2 regions of the Janthinobacterium sp. B9-8 genome follow, and region 2 is predicted to be linked to the other one. Evidence: riboswitches for the same ligand, from Rfam matches in the RefSeq annotation. Region 2 holds a riboswitch; the other holds the start of a gene.

Region 1 (7,322 bases), 1.8 Mb from region 2:
TCGATGGCGCGTTCTAGCTCTTCATCGCAAAACTGCGCCGAGCGCTCGCACATGGTGGCTAGCTCGCCGCTTTGTTCCCCCACGCGCAGTAAGCGCTCTGATACGGGTGTAGTCAGCTGATAGCGGGGCAGGGCTTGCGAAAGGGCTTGGCCCGATTTCACATCGACCAAGGCTTGCTGTAAGCCAAGCTGCATTTTTAGTGGCAATAACTGCGCCGCCAGTTCCATCGCATGCACCACCGAAATTCCGCCAGCCAGCAGCAGGCCCACGGTGCGGTAAAAACGCGTCAGCGAAAATAAGCGCCGGTATTGCTCTAAACGCGGTAAGCGCCAAAAGGCCTCACGCAAAGCACTTTTTGCCGCCTCGGTGCGCAGCAAAAACACCGCCAACACCACGCTAAGCACCAAGCCGCCAAACATTATCAAGCCATGCTTGTGCACCAAATCCCCCCACCACAGCATCACTTGCGCGGCAAAAGGCAGGTTTTTCATCGAAGCATAGATCTGGCTGAACTTTGGGATCACATAAAACAGCAAAAACAGCATAATGCCGCCGCCAATACCAATCACTACCAGCGGGTAAATCACCGCCGAAATAACCTTCTTTTTAACTGCAGCCAGCCGGGATTCGTAATGGTGATAACGCCCCAGCGCATCTGCAAGGTGGCCGGTTTTTTCTGCCGAGCTAACGGTGGCGATATATAAAGGCGGGAAGTGCTGGTTCATTTGCGCCAGTACTTTAGATAATGGTAAGCCTTGGTACAGGCCTTCAATCATGCGGCTTAATACATCGCCATGGGTATCTTGCGCACTCTTTTCTTTAAGCGTTTCTACTGCTTCAACTAGCGTCAGCCCCGCTTGCAAAAGCGCGATCAGCTCTTGGGTAAACAGCGATAGGTCAAATGCTTTGGTGGAGAGTTTAAAGCTGCTGTGCGCCTTGGCAGATAAAAACTGCTGACCTTGCGCCGTCAGCTTATCCTTTAGCTCGCTTTCATTAGCGGCGTCGAGATCCAGCTGCAGCAGCTTGCCTGCCTGCAAGGCTTTAACGGTGTAGCGCATGGGGGCGGGGCTTTATAGATTAGTAGCTAACGTCGGTGTCTTCGCCCGTACCACCGGCTTTGCCGTCTGCGCCCATGGTCAGCAAATCGTAGTCGCGGCCGTTTTCGCCCGGTTTGTTGTAAACGTAAGGCCTATCCCAAGGATCTGCTGGCACGTCTTTCATCAAATAAGGGCCTTGCCACTTTGGCTCGTCACTTGGCTTTTTGGTCAGCACATTGATGCCTTGCTCGGTACTTGGGTAGTGGCCGGTATCAAGGCGGTAATGATCGAGTGCATCGGCAATCGATTTCATCTGGCTTGCCGCAGTCTTAGTCTTGGCTTTGCCTACCTCACCAAACAGCTTGGGGCCAACGTAACCGGCAAGCAGGGCAATAATCAGCAAAACAACGAGTAATTCCAGTAGGGTGAAACCTCTGGATAGGCGATGATTTTTCATTTTTTTTTGTCTCTTCCCGTGAAGGCTAGCAGGAGCCGCCTTTCATCTTCTATCCCCGCATCGTAATACGGCGCTTCTTGCGGGATCAAGCCTTTTTCTTAGCTTTTGCCTAGATGGAAAAATACCGGGCTTGAAGTACGCATTACGACTAGCTGAGTAGAGTAGATTGTGTGGCTGTGAATTGGCGAATTTGTTAGTTAGTAAGGTGGTATAAGTGCTGGTTATTAGCTGTTGATTCTTGCTAACGTAGCCGGGTAATAGAGTGTGATATTTTTAAGAAATAGCTATAGTTTGCAGGGCGGGTGCTCTTCATTTTTTGCTTTTTGTTTAAATACGCAGCTAAAGGATATTTAAGATGAAAAAATTACTCATTACGATGATATTAGGTTTGCTGGCAGCAACGGCGATGGCCGGGCCTAAGGAAGAGAAAAATAAAACGCTGGTGCTTAAGTTTTACGATATTGCATTTAATAAGTTGGATGCCGAGGGTGTTTTACCGTTTATTGCTAAAGATTATATTCAGCATAATCCGGAAGTAGCAAATGGTGTGCAGCCTTTGCAGGATTTTATTCGCTATATAAAAGCTAATTCACCGAATTCCCGTACTGTGATTAAGCGGGTGATTGCAGAGGGTGATTTGGTGATGCTGCATGTTCACTCTCAAGATAAAGCCGGTGAGCGTGGCGTGGCGATTGTGGATATTTTTCGCGTTAAAAATGGCAAGATTATCGAGCATTGGGATGTGATTCAGGCTGTGCCAGAGAAAGATGCCAATGGTAATGGCATGTTTTAAGTGATTTAAGCAGCCGTATTGCTGCGTATTTATTAATAAGCCCCATGCATATTGTCAGCGTGGGGCTTTTTATTGAGCTCTAGTGCTAATCATGAATTGACAGCCAGTGCAAGCTTCAATAGATTGGCTGCTGCCACGCGGCCGTGCTTGGTTTGATCGCAAAGACTTGCCGCAGCCATTGCAGGAGAGACTGTTAGCACAGCGCCGAAGGGGAATCGCCCCAGAAACTCTCAGGCAAAAGAACTGTGATGGCGTTGGCAATCTGGAGAGAAGGTAGGTTTAGCCTGCCTCGCCGAAGGAAGCATGGCCGATGTGCTGCATCGTGCCGCAATCTCTCAGGCAAAAGGACAGAGGGGCATCGTTCGGCTTACGCTGAGCGGGCACTGTCATCCTTTTTCGCCCTGTTCAAACTTAGCCGCTTTGCATCTCTAACCATGGATTACATCCGTTAAGCCGTGAAGCTTGCTTACCACTATGTGAAAAACAACAACGCTTAGTCGCCTCATTTTGCGATTAAGCTGAACGATATACCGTAAAAACAATCTATTAAAAAAACAGACCTTAACAATAGCCTGCAAGCGACTCGAGCATGCACTCAGCGCAGCAGCAGGCATTACCCGAGATACATAAAATGGCAATTAGCGTATTTGATTTATTTAAGATCGGCCTAGGCCCATCCAGCTCGCACACCGTTGGCCCGATGCGGGCTGCGCGTACCTTTGCTCGTCGTTTAGAGAAAGACGGCATCCTTGAGAAAGTCGCCAAAGTAAAAAGCGAGTTATTTGGCTCCCTAGGTGCCACGGGCAAAGGCCATGGCTCGGATATCGCGGTTTTACTCGGCTTGCAGGGCGAATCGCCTCGCCTTGTGGACACCGAAAAGGTCGATGAGATGGTCGCGGCCATTCGTGAAGGCCGAAAGTTAAATCTGCTCGGCAAGCATGAAATTCAATTTATTGAGGCCGAACACCTCATTTTGCATAAGCGCAAAACACTGCCATTTCACCCGAATGGCATGATTTTTGAAGCCTTTGATGCCGCTGGCGAGAGCGTCTCTAAGCGTGCTTATTACTCGGTAGGCGGTGGTTTTGTGGTGGATGAGGCCGCTGTGGATGCGGGCTTTAACCCTCCCGGCGTGACCGAGCTGAAGCACCCGTTTTCGAGCGGTGCCGAGCTACTTGCGCTGTGCGAGCGCCACGGCAAAACCATTAGCCAGATCATGCTAGAAAATGAGCTGGCTTGGCGCACCGAAGACGAAATTCGCGCTGGCCTGCTGGAGATCTGGGCGGTGATGCAAGCCTGTGTAAAACGGGGGTGCGAGCATGAGGGGATTTTACCCGGCGGCTTAAAAGTAAAACGCCGCGCCGCCGATATGTATCAAAAACTGTTGGCATCCCCAGAAGCCGCGCTGCGTGATCCGCTTACCGTGCTCGATTGGGTGAATTTATACGCGCTGGCTGTCAACGAAGAAAACGCGGGTGGTGGCCGAGTGGTGACTGCGCCTACCAATGGCGCAGCAGGGATTATCCCTGCCGTGATGCATTATTACGCCCGCTTTACACCGAATCCGACTGATGACGGCATTGTGCGATTCTTCCTGACGGCGGGCGCGATAGGTATTTTGTTTAAGCTGAATGCTTCTATCTCTGGTGCAGAAGTCGGTTGTCAGGGGGAAGTGGGGTCCGCTTGCTCGATGGCCGCAGGTGCGCTTGCAGAAGTCTTGGGCGGCACGCCCGAGCAAGTCGAAAACGCCGCAGAAATTGGCATGGAGCACAACCTTGGCCTGACGTGTGATCCGGTCGGTGGCCTTGTGCAAGTGCCATGTATTGAGCGCAACGCCATGGCATCGATCAAAGCGATTAATGCCGCCCGCATGGCGCTGCGCGGCGACGGTCAACACTTTGTGTCGCTTGATCGGGTGATTAAAACCATGCGCGATACTGGCCGCGATATGAACACCAAATACAAAGAAACCGCCCGCGGTGGCTTGGCAATTAATATGATTGAATTGCCGGTGAATATTGTGGAGTGCTGATTTTTTTTAGCACCTAAAAAACGGCGGGGAAACCTGCCGTTTTTTTATGCCTGTTTGATCAAGACTGCTTTTTGATGTTTGTTTGCATATCGATTCGCTTCAATGTACTCGCTAATATTAAATATTTAATGCTGATTGATTATTGACATAACCTGCCGTAATATTTGCAGTCTTTGAAAGATTGTGGCGGTTATTTTGAAAATAATATTTTGCTTGCTACTTGGCTTGATCGGCAATGTGCAGGCGGCAGATAGTAAGCTGGAAATACTTCCTCTTTTACCCTCCGATGTTCGTCACGGTCAGCTGGCCAATGGTTTGAACTACTATATCAAGCCCAATGCCGAGCCTGCGGGTAAGGTGGAATTGCGCTTATTGGTTAATGCAGGATCGCTGAGTGAAGCGGATGATGAGCGTGGTGTGGCGCATTTGCTCGAGCATATGGCGTTTCGCCGAACGAAGCATTTTGGGCCGCAGCAATTAAAATCTTTTTTAGAAAGCCAGGGCATGCGCCTTGGCAGCGATATGAATGCGTTTACTTTTCATGAGTGGACCAATTATCAAATCAGTGTTTCGCAAGAGGCGCTGCCACAAGCTTTGCAACTACTTGCTGATTGGGCAAATGGCATTGAGCTGGATGCGGCCGAATTAGAGCTGGAACGGGAAGTGGTGCTGGATGAAGGTCGCCTTCGCCAGCTTGGTTCTGATTTTTACCAGTCCCTACTTAAAGCGATTTATCCCTCGGAGCAATATCAAAAGCGTTTGGCGATTGGTGATGCTGATATTGTAAAAAAGATCCCTCTTGAAAAAATAAAAGCTTTTTATAAGCGTGAATACCAAGCACAGCGGATGACGTTGCTGATTGCGGGTGATATTAAGCCGCAAGAGGCAGAGGATAAAATTAAGGCACTGTTTGCTGGTATAGAAAAAGGCACTGCGCCCATAGGCTATGCCCATCCAGCAGCGGCAAGTGGTTTGCGTTTTTTTAGCCACCGCGATGTGCCGGGAATTGCTCACCCACAAGCGGTATGGGGCTGGGCTTTACCCGCGGAATCGATGACTGATGCAGATGCGGCGTTTAGCAACTTCAAACGCGGTATGTTGGGTACCTTATTGCAACAACGTCTGAGTGTACAAGCTAGAAAAGAAGGCAGCCCTTTTGTCGATGCCAATTATTTTAATGGGCATGGTACGAGCTTACCTACTCGCCAAACTGAATTTACCCTGTCGGTGTCGGTTAAAGATAAGCAAATGAAAGAGGCGCTGCAAGCCTTATATCGCGAGCTGGAAAGAGCTAAACGCTTTGGTTTTAGCCAGCAAGAGCTTTATCGTAGCTTTGAGATTTATCGCAAAAGTCAGTCCAGTTTCTCAAGTCATAGCGATTGGATTTATCGTTTGCAGAAGTACGCTCAATTTGGTGAAACAGCCAGAGATTCATTTGGAATGTTTCAGCAGCTTAAAATATTTTTTGCGGCCACCACTTCCGACGTTTTACAAGATGAGTTAAAGCGCTTGCTATTGTCGCCAGATCAAGTGGCTACGATTTTATTGCCACCTGCAGTGAATAGTTATTCGGTATTTTTTGAGAAGACGGCACAAAACATTGTTGATGCGGTGCGAGCCGAGCCATTGGAAAATCTAGTTCAGGAAGTGAGTAATAAGCCGCTTCTTGCTCAGCAGCCGTTGGCTGGAAAAATTGTGTCAGAGCAGAGCGAGCCGACGACCGAGGGCACCATATTTAAATTAAGTAATGGAATTGAGGTGTTGATCACGCCGCCTAAAGGCGGTGGAGATCGAGTTGGCTTTTCTGCCCGGGCTGCAGGTGGTATGGCGGCGCTGACTAAAAAACTGTACCCAGCGGGGTTAACGCTGGTGCAGTATTTAAATCAGGCCGGATTGGGTGAGTTTAGCGGTAGCGAGCTAAGGCAAAGATTATCGTCACAGACCGAATTAAAGTTTTATCCCTTTGTATATGCAGATCAGCAGGGGCTAGCGGGTGAAGTGGATGCGGTAGATATCGAAACCCTGTTGCAGCTGCAATATCTGGCTTGGACAGCAACAAGAGACGACAAAGCAGCAGCCAAGCTAAGCCAAGATTTAGCCTATCAATTGATGGTTAGCAATTCAAATTCTTTATATACCGGCTTAAACGAAAAGCATTACGGCTCGCAGTGGCCTTATCCTGCGTACTGGCAAATCTACAATTTTGATGCGTCATTAAGCGAGCTCGTTGAGGCGAGAAATAGTTTATTTGGTAATCCGCGAGCGTTTCGTTTTGTGCTGAGCGGGGTGACAAATAATAAGCGTAATAAGGATTTGATTGAGCAGTACATCGCCAGTTTGCCAGTTAAAGATGTGGTGGTATTTAAGCCAGAGCCGTTAGCCCATGGCCGGGGAAATGAAATTCATCAAACGATTTCTCAGCCTTTGTCTATGCGTTTTTGGCATGCTTATGTGCCGATGCCTGCCAATTCGGGCAGCGAGGGCGTCGCCCGTTTCTTAAGCCAGCTTGTGCAACAGCGTTTGTGGCAGGCATTACGCGAAAACACCGGGGAAACATATGGTGTGTATAGCAATTTTGAGCTGACTGCGTGGCAAGGTTTGCTGCTGTCCGTCGCTTATCAAACCGACATTAAACAATGTGATCAGGCCGCCAAAATTACTGTCGCTGAAATTGCCCGTTTGCGTAATGAAGCGCCGACGATTAATGAAATGAAAAATGTGCGTGCCATATTGCTTAAAGCACAGCAAGAGCGAAGAAATAAGCCCATACAAAATGCCGAAGCTTTATCCTGGTATTGGTTGATTGATGGCTCAGTAAAAGGCAGCACGCCTGATTTTGCTAGCTTTACCCCTGAATATATCCATCAATACGCGAAGGGCTGGCTAGGCCAAAATTACTGGGCAGTGGGCAATTTTAATTGCTTGAATACCGCAGATTTAACGGCTTTGGCTGGAGATTGAGCTGTAGTTTGGGTTTGCTACTTTATCGCGTTGTAGGGTAGC
Region 2 (7,322 bases):
TACGCAGGTAGCGCATCATCTCGGTTTCGGAGTGATAGCGGTTAAAGGTAGGGTGAGTCAGAAAGTCGGACTGGCGTAGCAGCTCGCCCGGTAATGCGCCTGCGATTTCTGCATCGATGGCGTCCACTGTTGGCAGGGTTTTACCTGAGGCAAACACATGCCAGAGTGCCGATACATCTTCACGCGTGGTGGTTTCGTCTAGCGATACCCCCACGGTGGTCGCGCTAATCACGCGCAAGTTAATGCCGTGGTTGTGAGCCAACGCATGCACGACAGCCGCTTCTTTTACCGAAATAGTCAGCGTATCAAACCAATTGCTGTTAAGTACTTTAGCGTCGAGCTGGGTCAAACCTGCAGCCAAGATGCTGGTCAGGCGGTGCACGCGGTGAGCGATGCGTTTTAAGCCTGCCGGGCCGTGGTAAACGGCGTACATGCTGGCCATTACGGCGAGCAATACTTGCGCGGTACAGATATTGGATGTGGCTTTTTCGCGGCGAATATGTTGCTCGCGGGTTTGCAGGGCAAGGCGGTAAGCGCTCTTACCTTGCGCATCGATGGTAATTCCGACCAAGCGGCCTGGCATTGAGCGTTTGAATTCATCGCGTGTGGCTAAGAAGCCAGCGTGCGGGCCACCAAAGCCGAGCGGTACACCAAAGCGCTGGCTATTGCCGACTACCACATCTGCACCCCATTCACCGGGCGCTGCCAGCAAGGTAAGCGCCAGCAAATCAGCGGCTACAACAACTAAAGTGCCCTTGGCGTGTAAATCAGCTACCAGTGCACGGTAATCCGGCACATCGCCATTTACGCCAGGGTATTGCAATAGCACACCAAAGCCGTCCCCGGCTTCGCCAAGACCGGTACGCACTTCAATGCCCAGTGGCGCTGCGCGGGTAGCAATCACTTCGCGGGTTTGTGGCAGTACATCGGCGGCTACGTAGAAAATAGTCGATTTGCTTTTGCTCATTCGCAGCAAGAGTGTCATCGCTTCAGCAGCGGCGGTGCCTTCATCCAGCATCGACGCATTGGCAATCGCCATGCCGGTCATATCGGTAATCATTTGCTGGAAGTTAATAATCGCTTCCAAGCGGCCTTGGCTGATTTCTGGCTGGTATGGGGTGTAAGCCGTGTACCAAGCTGGATTTTCCAGAATATTGCGCAGAATCACGCTAGGGGTATGAGTGCCGTAATAGCCCTGACCAATCATGCTCTTTTTGAGCACATTCTTGCCTGCAATGGCTTTCAGCGTGGCCAAAGCCTCGGCTTCGCTCTTGGCCTGAGTGAATTCACCCAGCGGCAAAGCATCCTGACGGTGAATGGCGGCAGGAACAATATTTTTAATCAGATCAGAGCGCGTTGCATAGCCCAGCGTGGCCAGCATGGCGGCTTCTTCCGCTGCATTAGGGCCGATATGGCGGGCCACAAAAGCGGCGTGATCTTCAAGATGGCTAAGAGATGCAGTGGTCATGGCGGCAACCGTAAGTGTACGTGGGGCAGGTCAAAAAGATCTGTAGACACAGAGAACACAGAGAACACAGAGAAAAACAAAAGCGAGAACAAGGAGGAAGACCTAGCTATAACAGCGCTGCAGGCGATAACTTGCTGTTAATTAGGTTTTACCTTAATGGTTTTCTCCGTGTGCTCTGTGTTCTTCCCGATCTCTGTGTCTACAGAAGTTTTTATGTCTTTATTAGCCGATGGCTTTTTCGTAATCGGCAGCGCTTAGCATGGTGTCGAGGTCGGCTGCGTTGTCTGGGGTGATTTTGAATAACCATGCGCCGTAAGCGTCGGTGTTGACTTGCTCTGGAGCATTGGTCAAATCGTCATTGCTTTCCAGAATCACACCCGCCAGTGGCGCATAGATATCGCTGGCGGCTTTAACGGATTCAACCACACCACAAGCGTCATTTTTAGCGTAACGAGTGCCAGCTGCTGGCAATTCTAGAAACACGATATCGCCCAGCGCTTCTTGCGCGTGGTTGGTAATACCGATGGTGATGCTGCCATCTGCTTCAAGACGAAGCCATTCGTGCGTGTCAGTGAATTTCAAATTAGCTGGGATAGACATAAAAGTGCTCCGGTATAGGGTGTGTTGTTGTGTGCTGTGTAAGGTCAAAAAGTTCTGTAGACACGGAGAAAGAATGAGAACACAGAGTACACAGAGAAAACCGATTAAGTAAACGCTTAAACGAAGTTGTTTTCTCTCTGTTCTCGTTTTGTTTTTCTTCGTGTTCTCTGTGTCTACAGATATTAGGTTTTTATGAAAGCTGTGATTTACCGTTGCGTACAAAAGGCATTTTCACTACGCGGGCGGCTAGTTTTTTGTCGCGGATCGCCACGTGCACGGTGTCGCCAATGGCAACGCCAAGCGGTAAACGTGCCATAGCGATGGATTGTTGCAGGCTAGGGGAGAAGGTGCCGCTGGTGATTTCACCGGTCCCGTGTTCGGTATGCACCACCTGATGGCCGCGCAATACGCCGCCTTTATCTAGCAGCAATAAACCTAGGAATTGCTGGGTCTGGCCTTGGGCGATGAGGGCTTCTTTACCTACGAAATCTCGCTCGGAAACGAGGTCAATCGTCCAGGCTAAACCTGCGTTCAGCGGATTGATCGTTTCGTCCATGTCCTGGCCGTATAAATTCATACCGGCTTCTAAACGCAGCGTGTCGCGTGCGCCTAGGCCACATGGGCGAACGCCTGCGGTGATAAGTTGATTCCAGAAGGCTTCAATTTGGGTGGCAGGCAGTGCTACTTCAAAACCATCTTCACCGGTGTAGCCGGTGCGGGCAATCATTACATCGCCAATTTGTGCGGCATTAAAAGGCTTGAGGTCTGAGCTGGCGGCTTGAGTTCCTGGCAAAACCTCCCAGACTTTAGCGCGGGCATTCGGGCCCTGTACGGCCAGAATGGCTAAATCATTGCGGGAGGTAATGGTGAGGCCGGTATTCCATTCGGTATTAAGCTGCTGCATCCATGCAATGTCTTTATCTGCGGTGCCAGCGTTCACCACAAGGCGGAAATAATCTTCGGTGAAGTAATAAACAATCAAATCGTCGATGACGGTAGCTTGTGGGTTGAGCAAGCAAGAATAGAGCGCTTTGCCAGAAACTTTAAGCTTGGCCACATTATTGGCAAGGGCGCGGGTCAGGAAGGCGCGAACTTGTTCGCCCTTGATATCCACCACACGCATATGGCTGACATCAAACATGCCTGCATCGGTGCGAACGGCGTGGTGTTCTTCGATTTGCGAGCCATAGTTTACAGGCATGTCCCAGCCGCCAAAATCGACCATACGGGCGTTGGCAATACGATGGGCGGCATTGAGTGGGGTAGTGTGGAGTTGGGCGGACATGGCGCTCTCGGGCATAGCGCTGCAAGCCGATTAGGCTTTTCAGATGCAGCGGCCCCTCTGTCCTTGGTACCTGAGAGATTCCAAAACGGCTCATGACGATCCGTTTTGTTAGCCCCTTCGGTGGGCGTTTTGCACGCCACTCTCCAGAGTGTTGATGCCAAAGAGTCCTTTTGCCTGAGCGTTCGCGGGCGTTGCGCCTTCGGCGGCACCAAGGGTTTTCCCTAGGTGCTCTCTCCTCTTTAGTGGTCGAAATTTAACCACTTAGGCGGTGTTTGTCAATTTTTACATGTGCAAATTGGTATGCACCGTAATTATGATTTTGAGGTATTTAACAGCATAAAGCCCCGCTCAAATATGAGCGGGGCTTTATTGGGGTACTCGAATCTCTTAGGTGTGGCCCGGTGCGCTATTAAGCAAGTGGGTATCCTGATTTTGTACCAAGCTTAAATAACGCTCGTATTGCTTGAGCACATCAGCAATCAGCTCTTGCTGAATCATATATTGCACATCGTAGCCCTGACGGCCATCTTCAAAGAAGGTGATGGGCACATAGTGATGTGGCCTGCTCGACATCGGTAGCGATGCATCGCGTAGCGCAAAAGTGGCTACCGGCTGCTTTAAAGGCCGTACGCCGTAAACAAAGTCACGCAGATTGGCCTGCGGCACGACCAAAGAAACCGCGCCGTCTTCGCCATGCAATACGGAAGCACTCAGGCCTTGTTTTTGTAGCTCGCTGGCAACTTCATTGAGTGCAGGGCGAACACTTTTGGCGATGAACTGTTCAACATCACTTAAGCGGGGCTCGTGCAGAATTTGCGCAAGGCGTGTACGCCAGTGCTGGCCTGTCCAGAAGGTGGTGCTGGGGGAAAACTTCTGTGAGAAGTGTTGCCTGTCTGCAGCCAAGCCTTTACACAGGCTAAAACAGAGCAGCAGCATAATCACTGTAAACGGCAGGGCGGCAATCAAGGTGACGGCTTGCAGTGCTTTTAAACCACCGGTAGTCAGTAAAATCGCAGCAGTTACACCGAGTAGGCCAGCCCAAAACAGGCTTTGCCAAGCGGGCGATTTTTCTGCGCCACGGGTGGCGATGGTGTTAAGCACAAAAGAGCCCGAATCGGCCGAGGTGACAAAAAATACGGCAATCAACAGGATGGTGATAGATGAAGTGACTTTCACTAGCGGCAGGTATTCAAAGAATTTGAACAGCAGCGCATCCACATTGCCTGCGGTTTGCGATAGCGCACCGGCAGCGGTATGCATATCCAGCCAGATGGCGGTATTGCCAAAAATCGTCATCCATACCAAGTTAAACAATGCAGGAATCAGCATTACGCCAATGATGAATTCACGTAAGGTACGGCCACGCGAAATACGCGCAATAAACATCCCAACGAAGGGCGACCAAGAAATCCACCACGCCCAATACAGCAGTGTCCAGCCGCTAAACCAGCCTTCTTTTTGCGTAGGCTCATAGGTATAAGAGCGGAAAGTCAGCTCGACGAGGCTAGAGAAATAATGGCCGATATTGTCGCCAAATGCACCGAGTAAAAACAGCGTTGGCCCAGCAAATAATACGAACAGCATCAGAATAATGGCGAGGCTTAAATTAAGCTCGCTGAGGCGGCGCACGCCTTTATCCAAGCCCGATGCAGCAGACCAGCCCGCAAGGCCAATCACTACAGCAATCAGGCCGTACTGAAATTGTAGATTAGAGGTTTCCCAGCCGGTAAGCGAATGCAGCCCGGCGCTGATTTGCAAAATGCCATAGCCCAGCGTGGTGGCAATCCCGAAAATAGTGCCGCAAAGCGCAAATACATCGACGGCATGGCCGATTGGGCCATTGATTTTATCGCGCAAAATAGGATAAAGGCCGGAGCGAATGGTCAGCGGCAGATTGTAGCGAAAGCCAAAGTAGGCCAGCACGAGGCCAACAAGGCAGTAAATCGCCCAAGCATGAAAGCCCCAGTGAAAAAACGTCATGGTCATCGCTTCACGGGCGGCAGCCATCGTACTGCCTTGGGCCAGTGGCGGCGATAAATAATGCTGCATCGGCTCGCCTACGCCGAAATACATCAGGCCTATCCCCATGCCAGCGGCAAACAGCATGGCTACCCAGGAGGTAAAGTTGTATTCGGGTTTGGCATCGTCCGGTCCCAAGCGGATATTGCCGTAAGGGCTGCAAGCGATGGCAACCAAGGTGATGACAAAAATAGCCACAGAAAGAATATAAAACCAGCTGAAGTTTTGCGTGATCCAAACTTGTCCTTGCGAGAAAAGTTGTTCAGCAGCCTGCGGGTTAAGTGTGCAAATGGCGAGCAAAATACCAATTAAAATCATGCTGGGTAAAAACACCGGCATGCTTAAAGTGTGATGGGAGCGGGGTTGGGGACTTGTATTCATGAATCTCCTTGTAGTGGCCAAAAAACGAGGCCATTTGGGGATAAAAAGCGAATTTCAGCTCTATGCCTATGTATTTATAAGACTATTCGCATAGAAAAGCGACAGGCACTCTAGCAATTATTTCTGGGTTTGTAATGTTGAATAGTACAAATTAGTGACTAAATCACACATTGTGACTATGTGCTTCTGCGCTGTCTTCCTGATGATCCGCATGTGTGTTTTTAAGCCAGTGATCAGCGCTCTGCCAGGCACTTGGCAAATCGGGCAATAAAAATTCTGCCCCTAAGTGTTGATAAAACCCGGAGCGGTGGATCAGCGAATTGGGCTGTATACCCGCGCCGCAAATAATCAGGCAGGCGCCCTGATGATGTAACTGATGCTGCAATGTTTCTAAGGCCTCCAGCCCCGTGGTATCCATGTTTAAGAGCGAGGATAAATCCAGAATCAGCAGGTCTGGCTGGATTTTATGTGGGTCAAGTAAGCTTTCTATTTTGGCAATTGATCCAAAAAATAAGGAGCCATGGATACTCCATGCTTCAATTTGATCGGTCTTTGTCTTTAGGTGATCCGGTAGCTCTACTTTTTTTAGGTGAGTCAGGCTGGATACCCGGGTAATAAAAAAAACGCAGGCAAGCAGCAGGCCGACTTCCATCGCCACGGTTAAATCTACAACTACAGTCAGGATAAAAGTTGAAAGCAAAATCGTGCGGTAATTGCCGGTAAAGTGCTGCAAGCGCCGGAACTCGTCCCATTCCCCCATATTCCAAGCTACATAAAGCAAAACGGCAGCAAGCGTGGGGAGCGGAATCAGTTTGGCAAAAGGCGCAGCCACCGCCATGATCAGCAAAATGGATAAGGCGTGTACCATGCCGGAAACTGGGCTGCTGGCCCCGCTGTTGATATTAGTGACGGTGCGGGCAATGGTGCCGGTGGCGCAAAAGCCGCCAAAGAGGGGTGAGGCAAAATTAGCAATGCCCTGCGCCATTAGCTCCTGATTGGGATCATGGCGATCATTAATCATGCTGTCAGCGATGCGGGCGCAAAGTAAGGATTCAATGGCACCTAACACGGCAATAGTTAAAGCGGGCTGAATAATGGCCGCTAATGAATGCCAGGTAAATTGCGGAAAGGTGGGCGTCGGTAATTGCGATGGGATATCGCCAAAGCGGCTGCCTATAGTCGCCACATGGAGCTCTGGCCATTGTGCAAGCAAGGTGCCAAATAAAAGCGCCACCATGCTGCCGGGTATTTTCTGAAAGCCAAAGGGAAGGTGTCTGGCTATTCTGGGCCAGATGATTAGCAGGGTAAGCGAGAATAAGCCAACGGCGAGTGTGGCGAGGTGAATATGCGGTAGTGCCAGCCCGATTGCTTTTGTTTTTGAAAAAAATTCGGCGGGCAGATTCTCGATATTCAGGCCTAAAAAATCATTAAGTTGCGAAAGTGCAATGAGTGCAGCAATGCCATTGGTAAAGCCAATGACAATCGAAACGGGAATATGGCGTACTAATGCCCCAAGCCCAAATAGCCCGAGTAAAAACATAAATACCCCAGCCAGCATGGTGGCTAAAA

Evidence for each region. A riboswitch is a leader RNA that binds a small molecule or an ion and turns the genes downstream of it on or off. The one in region 2 is predicted to bind glycine.
Region 1: it holds a riboswitch for glycine, as region 2 does, so the genes downstream of both, VN23_RS10895 (L-serine ammonia-lyase) here and gcvT (glycine cleavage system aminomethyltransferase GcvT) in region 2, are expected to answer to the same signal.

Annotation. Positions count from the first base shown of each region.
Region 1 covers NZ_CP014222.1:2,444,708-2,452,029, reverse strand. Annotated here, with positions in the region: gene VN23_RS10910 (type II secretion system F family protein) at 1-1,058, opposite strand, end outside; gene gspG (type II secretion system major pseudopilin GspG) at 1,078-1,494, opposite strand; gene VN23_RS10900 (nuclear transport factor 2 family protein) at 1,850-2,287, shown strand; glycine riboswitch at 2,459-2,543, shown strand; gene VN23_RS10895 (L-serine ammonia-lyase) at 2,919-4,319, shown strand; gene VN23_RS10890 (M16 family metallopeptidase) at 4,515-7,280, shown strand.
Region 2 covers NZ_CP014222.1:661,928-669,249, forward strand. Annotated here, with positions in the region: gene gcvP (aminomethyl-transferring glycine dehydrogenase) at 1-1,468, opposite strand, end outside; gene gcvH (glycine cleavage system protein GcvH) at 1,691-2,068, opposite strand; gene gcvT (glycine cleavage system aminomethyltransferase GcvT) at 2,259-3,353, opposite strand; glycine riboswitch at 3,407-3,504, opposite strand; glycine riboswitch at 3,506-3,601, opposite strand; gene VN23_RS02925 (BCCT family transporter) at 3,741-5,753, opposite strand; gene VN23_RS02930 (SulP family inorganic anion transporter) at 5,917-7,322, opposite strand, start outside.